DNA from 2 places in the Pseudomonas serbiensis genome. Region 1 is predicted to be linked to the other one. Evidence: riboswitches for the same ligand, from Rfam matches in the RefSeq annotation. Region 1 holds a riboswitch; the other holds the start of a gene.
What was found. A riboswitch is a leader RNA that binds a small molecule or an ion and turns the genes downstream of it on or off. The one in region 1 is predicted to bind cobalamin.
Positions count from the first base shown of each region.

Region 2: linked by a shared signal. The riboswitch ahead of Q6A51_RS14490 (TonB-dependent receptor) and the one ahead of cobW (cobalamin biosynthesis protein CobW) in region 1 are both predicted to bind cobalamin.

Region 1 is NZ_JAUQOO010000001.1:516,183-523,384, reverse strand. It holds gene cobN (cobaltochelatase subunit CobN) at 1-1,896, opposite strand, end outside; gene cobW (cobalamin biosynthesis protein CobW) at 1,919-3,013, opposite strand; cobalamin riboswitch at 3,122-3,333, opposite strand; cobalamin riboswitch at 3,392-3,607, shown strand; gene Q6A51_RS02285 (CbtB domain-containing protein) at 3,703-3,888, shown strand; gene Q6A51_RS02280 (CbtA family protein) at 3,900-4,604, shown strand; gene Q6A51_RS02275 (cobalamin biosynthesis protein) at 4,585-5,028, shown strand; gene cobM (precorrin-4 C(11)-methyltransferase) at 5,071-5,817, shown strand; gene nfuA (Fe-S biogenesis protein NfuA) at 5,886-6,479, opposite strand; gene Q6A51_RS02260 (acyltransferase family protein) at 6,549-7,202, opposite strand, start outside.
Region 2 is NZ_JAUQOO010000010.1:57,707-64,908, reverse strand. It holds gene Q6A51_RS14510 (LysR family transcriptional regulator) at 1-197, opposite strand, end outside; gene Q6A51_RS14505 (FecCD family ABC transporter permease) at 346-1,347, opposite strand; gene Q6A51_RS14500 (ABC transporter substrate-binding protein) at 1,362-2,333, opposite strand; gene Q6A51_RS14495 (ABC transporter ATP-binding protein) at 2,327-3,109, opposite strand; gene Q6A51_RS14490 (TonB-dependent receptor) at 3,162-5,303, opposite strand; cobalamin riboswitch at 5,412-5,617, opposite strand; gene Q6A51_RS14485 (TonB-dependent siderophore receptor) at 5,730-7,202, opposite strand, start outside.

The DNA.
Region 1 (7,202 bases):
TTCGTAATATTCGTCGGCCAGCAGTTCCAGATTGCGCAGCGGGCCGTAGGTTTCGGCACGGGTAAGCGGCGGCATCAGATGGTCGATGATGACCGCCTGGGTACGGCGCTTGGCCTGGGCGCCCTCGCCCGGATCGTTGACGATAAACGGGTAGATATTCGGCATCGCACCCAGCACTGCATCAGGCCAGCAATCCTGTGACAGGCCAACGCCCTTGCCCGGCAACCACTCCAGATTGCCATGCTTGCCCACATGCAGCACAGCATGCGCACCATAAGCCTTGCGCAACCAGAAGTAGAACGCGAGATAACCGTGGGGCGGTACCAGATCGGGGTCGTGATAGACCGCGCTGGGGTCCACTTGATAGCCACGGGCGGGCTGGATACCGACAAAGGTCAGACCAAAGCGGATACCGGCAATCATCATCCGCCCGCTACGGAACATCGGGTCATCCACGGGTGCGCCCCAACGGGCATTTACCGCATCGCGATTGGCCTGGGGCAAGGCATCGAAGGCTTGCAGGTATTCATCCAGCGCCATGCTTTGCTGGCAGGGACGCAGATCGATGCTGTCCAGATCGTTGGTGACGCCGCCGAGCAATTGCTGAATCAGTGCAGTACCGCTTTCAGGCAACTGCGCCAGCGGATAGCCCTCGCCCTGCATGGCACGCAGGATATTCAGCGCCGCCGCGGGCGTGTCGAGCCCGACTCCGTTGCCGATCCGGCCATCGCGGGTCGGGTAGTTGGCCAGGATCAACGCTACCCGCTTGCTGGCATTGGGCAAGCGCGCCAGTTCGATCCAGCGCCGCGCCAGTTGCGCAACGAAGCCCATACGCTCTGGATGGGCGCGATAGCACACCACATCCGACTGGCTGCGCTCGCTGCGCCAGGCCAGATCCTTGAAGCTGACGGGGCGGCTGATGATCCGCCCGTCCAGCTCCGGCAAGGCAATGTGCATCGCCAGATCCCGAGCGCCCAGCCCTTGCTCGCTGGCCTGCCAGGCGGGCTGGTTGTCCTGGGCGCAAATGGCCTGGATGACCGGCACATTGCGGCGAAACGGTCGCAGATGCGGCGCTTCCGGGCTGGACTGGGCAAAGCCTGTGGTGTTGAGGATCAGTTCGGCTTCGACTTCATCCAGCCAGTCCTCGACCATGGTCAGGCAACCCGGCTCCTTGAGACTGGCCAGCGCAACCGGCAAGGGGTTGAGCCCTTCGGCCTGCAAGCGCTCACAGAACACATCGATGAAACCGGTATTGGCGGCCTGCAAGTGGGAGCGGTAGAACAGCAGCGCAACCACCGGCTGCCCGGCAATCCAGTCAGCCTGCCAGTCAGTCAGCGCGGCACCGGGTTTATGTGGATGGTAGATCGCCGTACGCGGCAATGGCCGGGGCTCGCCCCATGGATAGTCGCGCTCAAGCCAGCTACTTGCCAGGCAGCGATAAAGATCCAGTGCGTTTTGCAGCCCGCCCTGACGCAAGAACTGCCAGAGCCGGTCCCGCGCTTCTGCGGGCACGGTGCTCAGGTCGCTCAATTCCGGATCGGGACGATCATCGCCCGGCACCAGAATCACTTGCACGCCACGGGCAGCAAGCTCCATCAAGCGCTCGACGCCATAACGCCAGTAGCCGATGCCGCCATGCAGGGAAATCAGAATGACCCTGGCGTGACGCAACACTTCATCGACGTACAAGTCCACCGAAGCGTGATTCTGCACCTGCATCGGGTTGGCCAGACGCAGGCTCGGGTAATCGTCGGGCAGTTGCTGCGCGGCTTCGGCCAGCAAGGCCAGGCTCGAATCGCCGCTACAGAGAATCACCAGCTCGGCCGGGGTCTGCCCCAGGTCGGCAATGCTGTCGTCGGGGACGAAACCGCCCGGCTGGGTTTTCAGTAAATGCATGGGTCAGGCAAGACTCGTAACGTTAAAGTTGGGCTCGCAGCGCTGTATGAACTTCAGACTCAAGCTCATCGTAGAGTTGCTTTTCCAGCGCGGCAGCATCGAGTTCCTGGCCAATCAATACCAGATGGGTGGCACGCTCTTCATCAGCCTTCCATGCACGGTCAAAGTGCTTGTCGAAACGAGTGCCCACACCCTGAATCAAGAGACGCATCGGCTTGCCGGGAATCGCGGCAAAACCTTTGACGCGCAGGATACCGTGCTGAACGACCATGCGGTTCAGCACGTTCAGCAGGAAGGCCTCTTCGGCTGGCGGCAGCTTGATGGAGATCGAATCGAATACATCGTGATCGTGGTCATCATGATCATCGTCGTCATGATGGTCATGGTGAGTCTTGCGGCTGTCGATATGCAGTTCCGACTCCGCGCCAATGCCCAGCAGTACATTGATTGGCAGACGGCCATTGCTGGCCTCGATGACCTTGACCGCTGGCGGCAGTTCTTCGGCAACTTCGGCACGTACCGCCGCCAGACCTTCGGGATCGATCATGTCGGCCTTGTTGAGGATCACCAGGTCGGCACTGGCCAACTGATCAGCAAACAGTTCATGCAGCGGGGACTCATGATCCAGATTCGGGTCGAGCTTGCGCTGGGCGTCCACTTGATCCGGGAAAGCCGCGAAAGTGCCTGCGGCAACGGCCGGGCTGTCGACCACGGTTATGACCGCATCGACGGTGCAGGCATTGCGGATTTCCGGCCACTGGAAAGCCTGGACCAGCGGTTTTGGCAACGCCAGACCCGAGGTTTCGATAAGGATGTGGTCCAGGTCGGCGCGACGCGACACCAATTCGCGCATCACCGGGAAGAACTCTTCCTGCACCGTGCAGCACAGGCAGCCATTGGCCAGTTCGTAGACACGACCAGTGGCTTCTTCTTCGGTGCAACCGATGGTGCATTGCTTGAGGATTTCGCCGTCGATGCCCAGCTCGCCGAACTCGTTGACGATCACCGCGATACGACGCCCTTCGGCGTTATCGAGCATATGCCGCAACAAGGTGGTTTTACCCGACCCCAGGAAACCGGTAACGATGGTGACGGGAAGTTTGGCCAGTGTTTTCATCGGATGCCCTTTGGCAATACGGCGGGCAAGCAGGACGAGAACCGTGCGCTGCGCACGGATCGATTCGCCACCGGATCACCCCGCCCGGTTGTAGTGAGAATTCGTGGGCCTGTGGCCCGGTTCGAGGCAGGTCTCCTGGCTGACGGCGGCGTATCGGCGGTGCTGGCCGACAGGCATTCATCGCGCCTTCCCGCTTGCGCAGTGGCCATGCAATGAACATCACCGTTTACAGTTGCGGGGGCAGCTGCGGCTTGGACCGCATTCCCGTCTTAGCTCTACCCTCCTGCAGAAGGCAGAGAACCTCAAGTGCGCAAGGCTACGCAGTGGTCGAGGGCAGGTCAATCGTTCAGATTGACGTTCAGTGGCTGCCATGCTCTCCTATTACAACTTGTTACGGGTGCCCTTCACGGGGTGAAACGGGAAACCGGTGCGCTCATTCACGCATGAGCAAGTCCGGCGCTGCCCCCGCAACGGTAAGCGAGAGAGGGTCAGAACCACTGTGCCACGGCATGGGAAGGTGATCCTGAAGGTGTTGAACGCTGCACATCAACGCCCCTCGCGAGCCCGGAGACCGGCCCGATACTGACTCAATGACACACCCGCGGTGGGCGGGCGCAGTTGAAACCTCCTGGCGCCCGTCAGAAGGTTCCTGTGCGCATGCCCGCCTGTCGAAACCAGAGGGAAGCGCCATGTCCACCATCAGCAGCAGCCAGTCGAGCACAGCCACATCCACCCAGACCCAACGCCTGACCGCCGCCATCAGCGCTGCGATTCTTGGTGCGTGCCTGGTGTATTTCGCCGGTTTCTCGCACATCGCCGCCGTTCACAACGCCGCGCACGACACCCGCCACAGCGCCGCCTTCCCTTGCCATTGAGACCTGACGCCATGTTCAAGCGAATCATCCAGACCGCAGGCTTCAGCGGTCTGCTGGCGGCACTGCTGCTGACCTTGCTGCAAAGCTTCTGGGTCGCGCCGCTGATTCTTCAGGCCGAAACCTACGAAAAAGCACCTGCCGAGCACGTGCATGAACATGATCATGCCGAAGGCGCAGCCGCCGGACACAGTCACGACGAAGAGGCCTGGGAACCGGAAGACGGCTGGCAGCGCATCCTCTCCACAACCGGTGGCAATCTGGTGGTCGCAGTCGGTTTTGCCTTGATGCTGGTCGCGCTCTACACCCTGCGCGCACCGGGCCGCACCTCCCAGGGCGCGCTATGGGGGCTGGCCGGTTTTGCGGTTTTCGTTCTGGCACCAACGCTGGGGCTGCCGCCCGAACTGCCGGGCACTGCGGCCGCCGACCTGAACCTGCGCCAATACTGGTGGATCGGGACTGCGGCTTCCACGGCTGCCGGGCTGGCCCTGATCGCCTTCGGCCAGAACTGGCTGTTCAAAGTGCTGGGCGCGGCCATTCTGGTAGTGCCGCACCTGATTGGCGCACCACAGCCGCTGACCCACGAGAGTCTGGCTCCTGAAGCACTGGAATCACAGTTCATCATGGCTTCGCTGCTGACCAACGCACTGTTCTGGATTGCTCTGGGCCTGATCAGCGCCTGGCTGTTCCGTCGCAACAATGCCGACCTGCACGCCTGATCACACCCCCGCACAGCCCCGTCCTGTCCTTGTGGCAGGCCTGGGCTGCCAGCGTGGCTGCCCATCCACGCACCTGCTGGAGCTGATCGAAAGCAGCCTGAAAGCCCACGCTCTGGAGATCGGAGCCATTACCGCCCTCGCCTCCATCGACCTCAAGCAGGACGAGCCGGGCTTGCTGGAGCTGGCTGAATACCTGTCAGTACCGCTGATTTTCTTCGATGCCTCTCAACTGGCACGATACGAACCGCAACTGACCCATCGCTCGCCAACGACGTTCCAGCACACCGGCTGCCACGGCGTTGCCGAAAGTGCAGCGCTGGCACTGGCCAGCCAGTTGGGCAACAGCCCTGCAACACTGGTGATCGAACGCCAGAAAAACATCAGGGCAACATTTGCCTTGGCACGCGCCCCTGGGCAGGGTTGATAATCCGCTGCTCATTTATCCCGCTCGATTCAGGAGAATCCATTGACCGTCTTTTTCATCGGTGCAGGCCCAGGCGACCCGGACCTCATCACCGTCAAAGGCCAACGACTGATCAACAGCTGCCCGGTCATCATTTACGCGGGTTCACTGGTGCCAGTCGCGGTGCTGGATGGCAATCGGGCCATTCAGGTGGTCAATAGTGCCGAGTTGCACCTGGAGCAGATCATTGCCTTGATGAAATCTGCTCATGAACAGGGCCGGGATGTGGCCCGCGTGCATTCCGGTGACCCGAGCCTGTACGGTGCGATTGGCGAACAGATTCGTTGCCTGCGCGAGCTGGGAATTCCCTTCGAGATCATCCCCGGCGTAACAGCCACGGCGGCCTGCGCAGCACTGCTGGGCACCGAACTGACACTGCCGGACATTTCCCAGAGCGTGATCCTGACCCGCTATGCCGACAAGACCTCAATGCCACTTGGCGAGGAGCTGGCAAGCCTGGCACAGCATCGCGCCACCATGGCCATTCATCTGGGGGTCAATAATCTGCAGAAAATAGTGGAAGAGCTGACGCCGCATTACGGCCCCGACTGCCCCATAGCCGTGGTGCATCGCGCAAGCTGGCCGGATCAGGACTGGGTTTTGGGCACGCTGGCCGACATTCACGACAAGGTGCAGGAGAAAGGCTTCAGGCGTACGGCACTGATACTGGTTGGTCGCGTACTGGCAGACGATACGTTTGGCGAGTCATCGCTGTATCGGGCCGGGCATGCGCATTTGTTCAGGCCTTGAATGAAGAGTTTCGCGAATGAATTCGCTCCCACGGAATAAGGAGCGGGTTCACTCGCGAAGAAAACAACTCAGTAGTAAGCGTTTTCTTTCTGGGTATGGTCAGTCACATCACGCACACCGGCCAGCTCGGGGATGCGTTCGAGCAAGGTGCGCTCGATGCCTTCCTTCAAGGTGACATCGGCCTGACCGCAGCCCTGGCAACCACCGCCGAACTGCAGGACGGCGATATTGCGCTCCTCTTCCTCGATCACGTCGATCAGGGTCACCTGACCACCGTGGCTGGCGAGCCCCGGATTGATCTCGGTTTGCAGGTAGTAGTTGATGCGCTCGTTGATCGGGCTGTCGGCATTGACCATCGGAACTTTGGCGTTTGGCGCCTTGATGGTCAACTGGCCACCCATGCGATCCGTTGCGTAATCGACAACGGCGTCATCCAGAAAAGCTTCGCTGAAACCATCGATCCAGGCGGTGAAGCTCTTCAGGCCAATGGCCTTGTCTTCAGGTTTTTCTTCGCCCGGCTTGCAGTAGGCAATGCAGGTTTCAGCGTACTGGGTGCCAGGCTGGGTGATAAACACTCGGATGCCGATACCCGGGGTATTCTGCTTTTCCAGCAGATCGGCCAGATAATCGTGGGCAGCATCGGTAATAGTGATAGCGGTCATGAACATTCCTCGCAGACTTGGCGGCAGTTTACGCCAATCGGATGCGCATACAAAGTCCTAGTGTTTTTGTCAGGAAAGCGCAACCGATTCTCTTCCTTGCTGGCGGGCATCCAGACTGCGGCGCATTCGGCGATACAAGCCCTTCTCGATCCACTCATAGCTGCCCCATGCGCCAATGGCGATGATCGGCACACAGAAGGCAAACACCAGATACGGGCTCAAGGCAAAGCGCTGCGCCATGAGCAAGCCACCGTAGAGCACCAGAACATGCAGCAGATATACCGAGTAGGAACAGTCGCCCAGAGTCTTGAGCATCCGGCTGCCGCGCAAGTAAGGCTCCAGCGAAATGGCGCACAGCACGATCAAGGCACTTGGCAGCCCCCAGTTCAGCAGGCGTTGCTCGTTGGTCAGGTGATGGATCAGCAGCATTCCCGCCACAATCCCGGCCAATGGCAACCATAACCCTTCCTTGATCAAGCCCCGGCGATACAGCATGCCGATACCGATCCCCAACAGGAATTCGTAGACGATGTCGTTGCCGTAGAAGCGGCTGATCAAACCACTGCGAGCCAGAATCTCGGTCACGACAAACAGCGCGGCGGCGATGATCAAGGGCCGATGGCGCTGCTCGAACAGAAAGACCATGGAGAACAGCACATAAAACAGCATCTCGTAGTTCAGGGTCCAGCCGACGTTCAGCGTCGGATACAAGCCGTAGCCACC
Region 2 (7,202 bases), on a different contig from region 1:
GGTAGCAGGCTGGCGCCTTGAGGCGTTATCTGAAGGGTCTTGTGGTCCCAGTTGAAGAGCACAAGACCCAGTTCGGCTTCCAGCTTGCGCACACGCATGGAGATAGCGCCCGGTGTGGTATGCATCTGCTTTGCAACCTGACGAACACTGCCCACATGGGCCAACAGGATGAAGGTCTCAACGAATCGTGTATTCATGAAGGTCACAACCTTGTGCGGACAATCCCGCATGCACACCACATGGCCTCTGTTCAGTAAATCTGAACAGAGGTAGCTGCCTGTTCTCTGCTGTCGGGCTATTGAAGCATGAAACGCATGATCTGGTGAGAGGGCGTTTGCTCAACCCCTATCGGCGTATCAGCAATATGAAAAACACACCGCCAATGGCCGCCGTGGCGATACCGATGGGCAGGTCCTGTGGCGCAATCAGGGTGCGGGCCGCGACGTCCACCCAGATCATGAACAATGCCCCAAGCAGGGCGCTGACCGGCAGCAGCCTGCGGTGCTCGGCTCCGACCAGACGACGCGCCATGTGCGGCAGCATCAGGCCGACGAAGCCGATGGCACCGGAGAGTGAGACCAGCACGCCGGTCAGCAATGAGGTGCTGACGAACACCTGCCAGCGTACATGTCGGGTGTTGAAACCCAGGCTCACGGCAGTCTGTTCGCCACTCATCAAGGCATTGAGGGCGCGGCTCAGGCTCATCAGGACGACAAAGCCACTCAGTACGCAGGCACCCGGCAGCCATAGCAATTCCCAGCGCGCCAGTCCCAGACCGCCGAGCATCCAGAACATCACGGAGTTGGCGACATGCTGATCGCCGGTGTAGAGCAGCAGATTGACCAGAGCCATCAGCACGAATGACACCGCGACCCCTGACAGCAACAGGCGCTCGCTTTCCAGGCGTCCTTGCCGGCTGGCGATGGCCAGTACCAGCAACATACTGCCCAGTGCGCCGATGAAGGCGGCCAGCGGCAGGCTGAATACGCCAATGAATTCCCCCAGATACAACACCGCGACCACAGCCCCAAGAGCAGCGCCGGAACTGACGCCCAACAGGTGCGGATCAGCCAGCGGATTGCGGGTCACCGCTTGCAGAGCCGTACCGACCAGCGCGAGACCTGCACCCACCAGCGCCCCGAGCAATACCCGTGGTGCGCGGATCAGCCAGATGATTTGCGTCTGACCCTTGCTCCAGTCCACTACGGCATCGACTCCGGCTTGTTGCAGAACTATGCCCAGTACTTTGGCCAGCGGCACCCGTGCCGGACCGAAGCCCAGGGATATCAGGCACGACAGCGCCAGCAGAACGAACAGAGTGCCGATCAGCCAGCGATAACCGGCCACGCTGCGTATCGGTTTCACAGTTCGCTCCCGCCAAACAGCTCGGGATGCAGCGCCTCGGCCAGTTTTTCGATGGCCTCAGCGTTATCGACCGAAGGCGTTACGGCGACATAGGGCAGCACCACGAATCGTTTCTGGCGGATGGCTTCGACACTGCTCAAGGCTGCGTTCTGCAAAAGGAAATCGCGTTTGTGCTGCCAGGAGGTCGGGCCGTAATCGACGATCACGATCACCTGCGGGTTGCGTTCCACCACGCTCTCCCAGTTGACCTGAGTCCAGCTGGCGGCGATATCGTCCATGATGTTCTGCCCGGCAGCCGCTTCGATCAAGGCCTGGGGCATGCCCAGTTTGCCTGAGGTGGCGGGCCGGTCTTCACCGCTGTCATACAAGAACACACGGGGGCGTTGCCGGACCTGGCTCAGTCTGGTCGTGACCTGTGCAACCCGCTGTTTCAGGCCCTCGATCAGCGTATCGGCGCGTTCCTTGACGTCGAAGATTCGCCCCAGGTTGTGCAGGTCGCGGTACAGATCGTCCAGGCTGGCTTCGCGCCGGGTCATGATTCGCGAACAGGATTCGCTCAACTCGTAGACGGGAATGCCGAGCGGTTGCAGGGTTTGCGGCGTCACCGGGCCACCGACGCGCATACCGTAACTCCAGCCTGCAAAGAAAAAGTCGGCATTGGCATCCAGCAGGTTTTCCACCGACGGGTAGCGTTCTGCCAGTTCGGGAAGGCCGTCCAGAGCCTCGCGCAGTGCCGGGTCGAGGGTTTTCCAGCCGGTGATGCCGGTGTAACCGACCATGCGTGGTCGCAGGCCAAGGGCAAGCAGCATGCCGGTCAGATTGATGTCGTGACTGACTGCCCGCTGTGGCGGTTGCTCGAAAGTGACCTCGCGCCCGCAACTCTGTACGGTCAGGGGGAAGTTATCCGCGGCAGCGGCCAGGGGCAGGGCGGCAAGCAGCATCAGGCAGGCCAGGGCTCGGGTCATGATGGGCTGATCCAGGTAATGCGTGGATGAGGTGCCAGTGGATGGGTATCCACCAGCGCGTGGACACCAAATATGTGCAGCAGCCGTTGCTCGGTCAGGACCTCGGTCGGCGTGCCACTGGCAACGATCCGGCCCTGGTCGATGACATACAACCGGTCACAGAAAGCCGCAGCCAGATTCAGGTCATGAAAGCTGGCCAGTGTGCTGAGTTTCAGTTGCCGCAAATAGTGCAGCAGTTCCAGTTGGTAACGGGGATCGAGATGGTTGGTGGGCTCGTCGAGGATCAGCAGGCCAGGTTGTTGCACCAGTGCGCGGGCCAGCAATACGCGCTGTTTCTCGCCGCCCGACAGGGATGCGAACAAATGCCCGCTGAGCCCATGCAGGCCCACCTGGTTCAAGGTCTTGTCGATCAGGGCAAGGTCTTCGGCGCTTTCGCCGTCGAACCAGCCCTGATGAGGTGTACGCCCCATGGCCACGACATCCTGTACGGTCAGGCCGAACTCCTGCGGGAACTCTTGCATCATCACGGCCATGCGCTGAGCGCTCCAGCGGGGCTTCTGTTGCCAGATATCCTGCCCGTCGAGGTGCAGCGAGCCGCTGTCCGGTTCGTTGAAACGGTAGGCGCAACGCAACAGGCTGGTCTTGCCGCTGCCATTGGGGCCGATCAGCCCGACGAACTCGCCTTGTGCGATGTGCAGGTCGATGCCTTCAAGTTGCCAGGGTTTGCCCTGACTATGTGGCGGTGCCCAGTTCAGGCGATGGATATTCAGGGTGGACATGCTCGATTTCCAGGCATGCTGGCGACAGGTTGCAAGCCTGCCGCCAACTGGATCAGAAGCTGTAATCAGCCGTGACGAAGAAGGAGCGAGGTTCGCCCATCAGCCATTGTTGCCCATTGTTGTCCTGCGCCGCGGCGTAGCGTCGGTCGAGCAGGTTGTTCAGTTGCAAGCCAAGGCGCACATCGCGCTGCACCTTCCAGCCCAGGTTGGCATCCAGCACCGTGTAGCCCGGTATCGAGGTGGTATTGGCGGTGTCGGCATAGCGTTTATCCACATAGCGCAGGCCCATGCCGGCATCCAGGTCTTCGTTCAGTGCCTTGCTCACCCACAGATTGGCGGTTCGGCGCGGGACGTCGGTCGGGCGATTCCCGGCGCGGGACACGACCTGCCCGGAAACGTTTTCGTCGAAATCGTCGTACTCGGCACGTACCAGCGCAGCGTTGGCCGATACGTGCCAGTTATTGGCAAGTGCCAGTTCCAGAGAAGCTTCCAGGCCGTCGGACGACTGCTGGCCGACCTGTTGTGTCAGGCGGGTCACCGGGTCGATGGCCAGGAGCTTTTTCTTGACGATGTGATAGGCCGCCAGGGTCCATTCGCCACTGCCATCCCAGAACTGTTGCTTGAGGCCGAACTCGGTCTGTTTCGCTTCGGTCAGGTCCATCTGCTGCTGGGTCGGGTTCATGCTGATGAGGTTGCTGACGCCGTCTTCACTGGTGGAGTACTGGCCATACAGGGACAGTTGATCGGTCACGGCAAACACCAGGCCTGCGCGCCAGTTACCGCCGGTGAGGCTTCGGTCGCTACGGGTATCGGTACGCAGGGCGTTGCGGTCCAGGTGGTTCTGGTCGCGGCGGATGCCAGTCACCAAGGACCAGCGGTCTGACAGTTGCAGGCGGTTTTCGGCAAACAGGGCAAAGGTGCGCGTGGTGCTTTCGGTCAGCGGCAGGAAGGGTGACTGGCTCTGGAAATCACCGGATGCCGGATTCCATGGGTCTATGAAGTCACCACCGATATCGGTGTAAGGCGAATTGTTGGCGACGTCGAAACGAATCCTGTTGTATTCGGCTCCGACCACCGTGCGGCTGTCCAGGCCGAACAGCGAATGGTTGAATGTGAAACTCTGGCGGTCGCCGATCTGCTCCTGGTCGTGCTTGATCTCCAGGTAGTCGCCACGCAACAACTGACCCTGAGCGCTGCTCCAGCTATAGACTTCGGCGTTGCGCCAGTGGCGGCGGCTCTTGATGTAGTAGAGCTGGTTGCTGGCGCTGACGTTATCGTTGATGGTCCAGTCGGTGTTCAGGCGGGTCCATTCATCGTTGTAGCGTTGCACGGCATTGCGCAGGTTGTAGTTCTTGTCGCGCAGGCTGTCGCGGTAGTGGCCATCGATCAGCGGTGTGCCGAAGTAGTTCATCGGCTCGCTGTCGCCACGTTCATGGGCGAGGGTAAAGCTCAGGTCATCGGTGGCTTGCCAGCGCAGGGCTGCGCTCATGGCCAGGCTGCGGGAATTGCCGTTATCGACCCAGCCATTGCTTTCCTGCTGATTCAGCGTAAGGCGATAGCTCAGGGTGTCGCTCAGCGAACCGCCGCTGTCGAGGCCCAGTTGCTGACGGTCATTGGAACCGTAACCCAGGCGCAGGCGATTGCGGATCTCGCCCTCGAAAGGTTTTTTGGGCACCACGTTGATCACGGCGCCGGTAGCGCCTTCGCCATAAAGTACTGAAGCCGGGCCACGGATCACGTCGATACGCTCGACCATGAACGGGTCAACCGGGAAGGTCTGAGTACCTGCGCCGGTATACAGGCGCGAGCCGTCGAACAGGGTCATGACCGAGGAATGCCCCGTAAAACCACGTGCGGACAACGCGGTATTGCCATCGCCAGGCGTTGCGATGCTGGTGATGCCTGGCGAACGGGTGACCGCATCCTGAACGGTGAGGTTATTGCGGCTTTCGATGATCTGGCTGTCGAGGCTGCTGGTACTGGCCGGGGTTTCCAGTGCCGTGAGGTTCAGGCGCGAACCGGTGGGCGTCGGGGTTGCCAGATCGGTTACTGGCGTATCGGCGCTGCCAGTGATTGCGACCGAGGGCAGTGCCAGGGTTTGCTCGTCAGCAGCCCACGCATGGGACGGGAGCGCGAGAAGGCTGATCTGTAGCGAACGATTCGCCAGGGATTGAAGCAGGGAAGAACGGGACATGCGATTCCAGCCAATCAGGAATGAATGAATCCCGGAGGGAACAACGCATAGGGAATCGCGGGCGCAAAAAGCCCGCGAAGACCGGCCTGCGCCCGCCCACCGCGGGTTTGCCAAACAAGGTTGCAGGCCGGTCTCCGGGCTTGCGAGGGTCATGAAGCATTCACCTTCCCATGCCTTGGCACAGTGGTCTGTCGAATGCTTCGCTCGCTTACCGTTGCGGGGGCAGCGCCGGACTGATCACTGGGAGTGACGCACCGGCTTCCCGTTTAATCCCATGCACGGCGGCATGGGACACCTGAAACTGGCGCGCATCAGATCATTGAATCTGGAGGTCGTCAATGACTGATGTTTGTTGGCGGTGAGGGGGTTCGCGAATAAATTCGCTCCTACGCAGCCCGTGTAGGAGCGAATTCATTCGCGAAGAGATCACCACCGATAACTGACAGCCCCCACCAGACTACGGGTATCGCCATAGCGGCATGAGTTGGCGCAGTACAGGTATTTCTCGTTGGTGAGGTTCTGTGCCTTGGCGCTGACTTGCCAGTTGTCGTCCAGGTCATAGCTGATTCGGGCATCGAACAGCGTATAGGCCGGGATCTTGCGGTCAGTGACGCTGGGCGAGGTGTGGGTGGTGCCGACATAACGCACGCCGCTGCCAATCGACAGGCCATTGAGGCCCATCGAGTCGAAACGATAATCCAGCCACAACGAAGCGTTATGGTAAGGCGTACCTTCGATACGTGAGCCTTCGAGCACCTCATCGTTATCCTTGATGATATGGGCATCGGTGTAGGCATAGGCGGCGTTCATGGCCAGTTGCGGGGTCAACTGGGCCTTGGCTTCCACTTCAAAACCGGTGCTGCGCTCCTTGCCGGTCTGCTCGTCGAAGTCCGAGCCGGCAATCGAGGTGATGACGTTGCTCTGGGTCAACTGGTAGACCGCAGCACTGATCATCATTTCCCGGCCAGGAGGCTGGTAGCGGATACCGATTTCATACTGCTCGCCCTCGGTCGGCAGGAAGGCATCGCCATTGGCGTCGGTACCGGACGAAGGCAGGAAGGACTGGCTATAGCTGATATAGGGCGCCAGACCGTTTTCGGCCAGATAGACCAGCCCGATGCGTCCAGTAGTCTTGCTGTCGTCAGTGGTGCTGCGCGAATTGTCACGGTAGTTGCGGGTGCTGTTGTCGGCCCAGTCCTGTCGCATGCCGATCATCAGCAGCCAGCGATCATCGAGTTTCAGTTGTTCCTGCAAATAAATGCCGAGCTGATGGCTGTGCAGGTCCGAGCCGCTGTCGATGTTGCGGTTCACGTTTGGCAGGTTGCCGTATACCGGGTTGGCAAGGTCCAGCGCCGGTGCGCTGCCGCTGAAACGGTGGCTGTCGTAGGTCTTGCGGTAGTAGTCCAGGCCGCCCAGCAGGGTATGTTTCCAGCGCCCGCTTTCCAGATCCAGTTGCAGGCTGCTGTCACTGGTCCAGCCGGTGGCAATGTCTTCGCGTGAGTTGTAAGTACGCGACAGGCTCGACAGATTGGCACCGCTGATCCGGCTGTTGTTCAGGGTGATGTAGTCATAGTCGGTGCGTGACTCGAAGTAGCGTGCCGCGTGACGCAGTTGCAGGTTGTCATTCAGGCGTTGCTCGAACAGATAGCCGAAGGTCTGCAAGGTGCCATCGTAGTCGTCGAAATCCGGCTCGCCCGCAAACAGGTCATAAGGCACTTTGTAACCTGGGGTCGAGCTGAAAGTGGTTATGTCATAGCGCATGGGCGGCGTCAGGCTGGTCCGGGTACGCTGATGGCTGGCGAGCAGTGTCAGGCGGCTGTCGTCGTTGATCTGCCAGGTCAGTGCCGGGGCTATGTAGTGCTTGTCATCGTCGATGGCGTCGTACTGGGTGCCGCTGTC